Regions from separate parts of the Streptomyces sp. NPDC002306 genome, predicted to be linked through region 2. Evidence: riboswitches for the same ligand, from Rfam matches in the RefSeq annotation. Region 2 holds a riboswitch; the other holds the start of a gene.
What was found. Region 2 has a riboswitch for cyclic di-AMP ahead of ACWCQK_RS25670 (transglycosylase family protein). Riboswitches for the same ligand answer to the same signal wherever they lie in the genome.
Positions count from the first base shown of each region.

Region 1: linked by a shared signal. The riboswitch ahead of ACWCQK_RS22600 (C40 family peptidase) and the one ahead of ACWCQK_RS25670 (transglycosylase family protein) in region 2 are both predicted to bind cyclic di-AMP.

Region 1 covers NZ_JBSFCK010000011.1:96,968-100,366, forward strand. Annotated here, with positions in the region: gene ACWCQK_RS22595 (putative quinol monooxygenase) at 1-234, opposite strand, end outside; gene ACWCQK_RS22600 (C40 family peptidase) at 313-1,827, opposite strand; cyclic di-AMP (ydaO/yuaA leader) riboswitch at 1,836-2,009, opposite strand; gene ACWCQK_RS22605 (transaminase) at 2,317-3,399, shown strand, end outside.
Region 2 covers NZ_JBSFCK010000014.1:78,762-82,160, reverse strand. Annotated here, with positions in the region: gene eno (phosphopyruvate hydratase) at 1-476, opposite strand, end outside; gene ACWCQK_RS25670 (transglycosylase family protein) at 788-1,465, opposite strand; cyclic di-AMP (ydaO/yuaA leader) riboswitch at 1,470-1,638, opposite strand; gene ACWCQK_RS25665 (transglycosylase family protein) at 1,903-2,823, opposite strand; gene ACWCQK_RS25660 (cytochrome P450 family protein) at 2,968-3,399, opposite strand, start outside.

The DNA of each region.
Region 1 (3,399 bases), on a different contig from region 2:
CATCGTGGCCAGCCCCGCCTTGAAGTGCGCGGACCCCACGTGGGCGGCCCCGGCGTCCTCGTCCGCGAACGCCTCCAGCAGCGTGAACCGGTGCGGGTCGTCGACGCTGCGCGACCAGTCGAAGAACAGGTTGCCGGGTTCCGCGCGGGTCGCCTCGGTGAAGGGAGCCACCAGGGACAGCCACTCGTCGGCGCGCTCGGGACGGACGGTGAAGCGTACGGCGATGAAAATCATGGCTCCACCATGCCGCCGCCGGCGACGGAAGGCCAGCACCGGACACTCCGGTACGGGCCGATCCGTACGGCCTTCGGCTCAGGCGGGCCGGGCCGCGCTGTGGATCGCGGTCTGGCCGGCGAAGAAGATCGACTCCTCCCGTATGGAGGCACCCGGGCCCGGGGCGTGGATCATCGTGCCGTTGCCCGTGCAGAGACCGACGTGGCCCGCGTCGCCGTGGAAGAAGATGAGGTCGCCGGGCTGGAGGTCGGTGAGCGGTATCGCCGCGACGCTGCGGGCCTGGTCGAGCGCCGTACGGGGGAGCGCGACCCCCGCGGCCCGCCAGGCGGCCTGGGTCAGGCTGGAGCAGTCGTACGACTCGGGTCCGGTCGCGCCCCACAGGCACGGCCTGCCGATCTGGGCGCGGGCGAAGTCGAGCGCCATGGCGGCCTTGCCGCCGTAGGACGGCTCCGGCACGGGAACGGGGGCCGGAGCGGGTGCGGGTGCGGCGAACTGTCCCGTGTCGGCGGGGCCGTTCGTGTACCCGATGGCAGCCGGTACGACGGCGAACTGTCCGGTGTCGACGGGACCGTTCGTGTAGCCCGTGTCGAGGGGGAGGCTGAACTGCCCGGTGTCCACAGGGCTGTTGGTGTAGCCCACGACGGCGGGCACGACGGCGAACTGCCCGGTGTCGACGGGACCGTTCGTGTAGCCCGTGTCGACGGGGAGGCTGAACTGCCCGGTGTCGACCGGAGTGTTCGCGTAGCCGCTGCTGACGGGGAGGCCGGTGTCGAGTCCGGTCGCCGGCTGCGCGATCCAGCCGGCGATGTCGCCGAACAGCGGATCCGGCTCGGCGGGGGCGGGCCACAGGGGTTCAGCCGCGGGCGCGGGCGCGGCCTCGAGCTCGGCCGGCGGTGTGCTGCGCAGGGCCAGCTGGCGGGCCAGCAGTCGCCTCGCGGAGGCGATCTTGTCCTGGATCTGCCCCTTGGTCGTCCGCAGCGCGGCCTGTCGCGACCCGTTGTCGGGCGAGGGCGCGGGCGAAGGGGTGAGCGAGGGCGAGGGTGAGAGCGAGGCGGCGGGCAGCGCGGCCGGGAGAGCCGGGGCGGTCTGGGGCGCCGGAAGGGCCGGGAGGGCGTCGCGTCCCCGCTCCGGCGCGGCCGGGAGCGCGGCGACGGGACCGGCGGTGAGCTCCGGTACGCGTCTGGCGGGCGCCTCCAGTTCGAGACGGGGGGCCGGAATGCCGGCCGGCAGCTCCGCCGGGCGGTCGGGGCGCTCGGCGCGGGCCGGGCGGGCCGCGGCCGGCGGCTCGGGCGTCCTGTCGGCGGGCAGTACCGCCGCGACGGTCGGGCCCAGCTTGGCGCGCGCCACGTCGAACCACTGCTGGGCGACCCTGTCGAGGGCGGGATCGCCCGGCCGGCGCTCCGGGGGGCGCGTCGGCTCGGCGGGCCTGCGGTTTCCCGCTGACATCGCGCGGGTGGCGTTGTAGGTCCCCGTGTCCGACTCGGCGCGGTCGTAGAGGGTGTTGATCCGTCGCCGGATCTCCTCACGGCTGACCGCGTCCTGCATGTCGGGGAGACCGAGACCAGCGGGGCGCGTGTCGCGTTCCGGCGCCATCGGCGACGTACTCCTTCCGTGCACCGCCTACCGAGTTAGCTGTCGGGTTCGGGCGGAGGTTCCGGAAGGCGTGCCCTACGGCCCTTGCCCCGCAGGGCGGTTGGGCCGATTCACCCCAAAGATCGGTTGGGTCCCCGGCTCCGGCGGCCGCAGTGGTTCACCGGACTCGGCGGAGGCTGCGCGGCCCGGCGGGATTCGCCGGAGGGTTCCGAGCGGCCTGGCGCCAACTTAGCTAATTTGTGCGGCTCATGTGAAGGTTGAAGGGCGGTATGCCCGATACGTAATTGTGACCTTCATTTCCTTGTGGCCTCTCCGGGGTGCGGAGGCCCCCGGCCGGGCCACTGTGCCTGCCTCCTCTCCGGTCGTGCGGCGGCGCGGGAATCGATCGTCACGCCGACTGATTCGAGTGCCGATCCTTGAAGAGGCGCCGAATCCGGTCGTAGGGTCCAGGCATTCCTGCGTCATCCGTCGTCGTCATCCGAGGTACTCATGGACCGCACCCGCCTGCAGCACCTCCTGGCCCGCGAGGGCGCCGAGGCCGACCGCCGCAACCCGCGTTCGAAGGCCGCCTACGCGCGGTCCGAGCACCTCTTCGGCCGGGTTCCGATGACCTGGATGAACAAGACGGCCGGTGCCTTTCCCCGCTATCTGGACACCGCCCGGGGCGCCCGGGTGACCGACATCGACGGACACGACTACATCGACTTCTGCCTCGGGGACACGGGCGCGATGGCCGGCCACTCGCCGGAGGCGGTGGCCGCCGCCGTCCAGCACCGGTTCGCCGCACTCGGCGGGGCGACCGCGATGCTGCCGACCGAGGACGCCGAGTGGGTCGGCGCCGAACTCACCCGTCGGTTCGGGCCGACGCGGTGGAGCTTCTCGCTCACGGCGACGGACGCCAACCGGTGGGCGATCCGGCTCGCCCGAGCCGTCACCGGCCGCGCCAAGATCCTGGTGAACAGCTACAGCTACCACGGCAGCGTCGACGAGTCGCTCATCGTGGTCGGACCCGACGGCCGGGGCGAGGCCCGTCCCGGCAACGTCGGAGCGCCCTGCGACGTCACGCTGACCAGCCGGGTCGCCGAGTTCAACGATCTGGCCCAGCTGGAGCGCGAACTCGCCCACGGCGACGTCGCCGCCGTCCTGATGGAGCCCGCGCTGACCAACATCGGCATCGTGCTGCCCGAACCCGGCTATCTGGCCGGGGTCCGCGCCCTGACCCGGCAGTACGGCACGCTCCTCGTCAACGACGAGACGCACACCTTCTCCGCCGGCCCGGGCGGCTGCACCGCGGCCTGGGACCTGGAGCCCGACGTGCTGACCATCGGCAAGGCGATCGGCGGCGGCATCCCCGCGGGCGCCTACGGTCTCTCCGCCGACCTGGCCGAGCGGCTGCTGGCGCGCGCCGACCTCGACCTGGTGGACATGGGCGGTGTCGGGGGCACCCTCGCGGGCAACGCGCTGTCCGTCGCCGCGATGCGCGCCACCCTGGAACACGTCCTCACCGACCAGGCCTTCGCCCACATGTCCCAGCTCTCCGAGCGCTTCGAGGCGGGCGTCCGGGCGGGTATC
Region 2 (3,399 bases):
TCGGCGTGCGAGCCGCCGTTCAGGATGTTCATCATCGGAACGGGCAGCAGGTGCGCGTTCGGGCCGCCCAGGTAGCGGAACAGCGGCAGGTCGCTGGCCTCGGACGCGGCGTGCGCGACGGCGAGGGAGACGCCGAGGATGGCGTTGGCGCCCAGCGAGCCCTTGTTGTCGGTGGCGTCCAGGTCGAACATCGCCTGGTCGATCAGGCGCTGCTCGGTGGCGTCGTAGCCGACGAGCTCCGGGCCGATCTGCTCGATGACGGCGAGGACCGCCTTCTCGACACCCTTGCCCTGGTAACGGTTGGGGTCGCCGTCACGGAGCTCGATGGCCTCGAAGGCACCGGTGGAGGCGCCGGACGGAACGGCGGCACGACCCGTGCTGCCGTCGTCGAGGCCGACCTCGACCTCGACCGTGGGGTTGCCTCGGGAGTCCAGGATTTCCCGGGCTACGACGACGTCGATGGACGGCACGAGCATCTCCTTCTGGGATGTGACGCGAGCTACGCCGGGCCGGGGGGCCCGGTGGTGCGCGGGCCTGTGGTGGCCACGCGGGACTGAGCCTAACCGCCTCCGGGCGATCGGCCGGCCTTCGACCGCCCCGGGCGCGGAACCGAGAGTAAATTGTTTCCGAACGGAACAAAGCCGGATCACAAAAATCCCCGCTCCGGTGCGTACGGGGGAACACGCACCGGAGCGGGGAGCCCGTGGGGACGGGGGCGGCCCTAGGAAGGCCTCCACTCAAGGAGACACGGACAGGGGAGCGCTGTGGTTCAGCCGCGAGCCGGAACTCACTTCAGGTGCAGCTGCTGACCGGGGTAGATGAAGTCGGCGTCGGCGACGATCTTCTTGTTCAGCTTGAACAGCGCCTGCCAGCCGCCCTTCACCTTGTGCTTCTCGGCGATGGCGCTGAGGGTGTCCCCCTTGACGACCTTGTACTCGCCGTCACCCTTCTCGACCTTCTTGCCGGCCGGGGTGGTGACGGTCTTCGGGGCGACCGGGCGCGCGGTGGAGCGGGAGGCGGCCTGTCCGCCGGTCGAGCGGGTGGCGGGCTTGGTGGACTTGCTCGGCGTGCCGGCGGCACCACCGGTGTACGCGGCACCGGACAGGCCCTTGCCGCAGGTGGGCCAGGCGCCCTTGCCCTGCGACGCGAGGACCTTCTCGGCGACCGCGATCTGCTGGGCCTTGGAGGCCTTGTCGGCGGTGGCCGCGTACTGCGTGCCGCCGTAGGCCGCCCAGGTGGAGGCGGAGAACTGCACACCGCCGTAGTAGCCGTTGCCGGTGTTGATGGACCAGTTGCCGCCGGACTCGCAGCGGGCCACGGTGTCCCACTCGGAGGCGGTGGCGGCGGAGGCTCCGCCGGCCGCCATCAGCGGAGCGGCGACGGCGACACCGGTGACGCCGGCGAGCGCGGCGACGCGGGTGGCCTTGGACGGACGACGGTGCTTGCCCTTGCCGGAAAACAGCATGCTTGGATCCCCTCACCGACGCCTGCGAGGTGAGCTGTCGGGTTCGGGTCGGTTGAGTTGCCCGGCCGCGCCCCTCCCGGGACGCGGCTTCACCCCAAGCCTGGGCCGGCTTCAACTGCCGGTCCTGGCACTTACCTTGGGTCCCCCGCTCCTGCCTACGGCGCTTGACGCGTCGACTGTTCCCGGACGGCCGCTGGCAGGATTCGGCGTTGCGGCAGCCGGGGCCCGCAGTAGCGAGCGGTCACGACCGTAGACACGGGATCGGCCGAATTCCAAAGACGATCAGGGCGTCTGAGACTCATCCCACACTTTCACCAAAACGGACATTTAACGGCGAACCAGGGCGTCAACTCCGGCTGCTTTTCGCCCGTTTAGGCACCGACTCGTCCCCTCTGACCAGCAGTGGACCCGCCGGTCGCCGTGGTACGAGAGCCGGTCTACGAGCCGTCCGCGGCGTACGAGGTCGAGGCGTGCCGGCCGATGAACGAGAAGGCCGACTCCGCCGCGTCCGCCGCTTCCTCGTCGGCACTGCCGCCGCGATGGCGGCCGGTGCCCGACGTGGCCGCGTCGGCGCCGGTGCCGTCGTCCTCGGCACTGTCGGCGACGGCGGTCAGCGAGCCCGTGTCGACGAGGCCCGAAGTGCCGATGGACTGACGGAAGTTGTCGGCGCTGCCGACGCTCGCCCCGCTCTTGGACGAACCGTCACCACCGCGCACGTCGTCCGCGGCGGAGTGCGACGCCTCGCCGGAGCCGGCCGTGCCGGCCGTCGCGTCCGAAGAGGGAGCGGACGGGGAGGAGGACGGCTCACCGGAAGGCAGGATCGAGGTGTCGGCGGAGGACCCGCCGGACGGCTGGGCCGACGGATCGCCGGACGCGTCACCGGAAGAGCCGGACAGACCAAGCGAGTCGGACAGTGAGGGCGTATCGGACTTTCCGCCCGAAGAGCCGTCCAGCACACCCGTGTCGACGGCCGCCGACGCGGAGTCCTTGGCCAGGCCCGAGAGCAGTCCGCACGTGGACCACGCCTCGACTCCCCGGTCGTCGAGGATCTTCTCGGCGACGGCTATCTGCTGGGAGCGGCTGGCCAGGTCGGCCTTGGAGGCGAAGTCGAGGCCGCCGTACCGCTCCCAGTCGTCCTGACTCAGGTGCAGGCCGCCGAAGTACCCGTTGCCGGTGTCGGCGCTCCACGAACCGCCGGTCTCGCACTGGGCGACCTGGTCCCAGGTGCTGCCCTCCGCGGCGCTCGCGCCGGTGGCGGCGAGGAGCGGGATGGCGATGGCGGAGCCGGTCACTCCTGCCGCGACGAGCAAGGCCGGGGCCTGGCGGGGGCGACGGTGACGACCGTTCCCGGAGAGCATACGAAGACCTTTCGCGCGACAGCGGTGAGCGGCACGGAGAGTGAAGCCAAGGCCCGTGCTACGGAGTGAACGTATCGGCAGACGATCACTTGTCACAAGTTAATGCCGCGTAGATCACGTGAAGATCACATTGTTGAACGCTCGTCATCTTTGGGCCGTGAACTCCACGGGCAGGGTGCGCAGTCCGCGCATGATCAGCCCGCCCCGCCAGCGCAGCTCGGCCGGATCCGCCCCGAGCCGCAGATCCGGGAGGCGGGTGAGGAGCGTGGCGAGCGCGGCCCGCCCCTCCAGCCGGGCCAGCGGCGCGCCCAGGCAGTAGTGGATGCCGTGGCCGTATCCGAGGTGCTGGTTGTCACGGCGGGAGAGGTCCAGCACGTCCGGGTCGGCGAACCGCTCCGGATCCCGGTCCGCGGCCGCGAGGACGACGAGAACGGGGTCGCCGGCCGCGATGTCCTGGCCGCCGATGCTCAGCGGCCGGGTGGCGAACCGCCAGGTGGCCAGCTCCACGGGGCCGTCGTAGCGCAGGAGTTCCTCGATCCCGGTGGCCAGCAGGCCGGGTTCGCCGGCCGCCAGGGA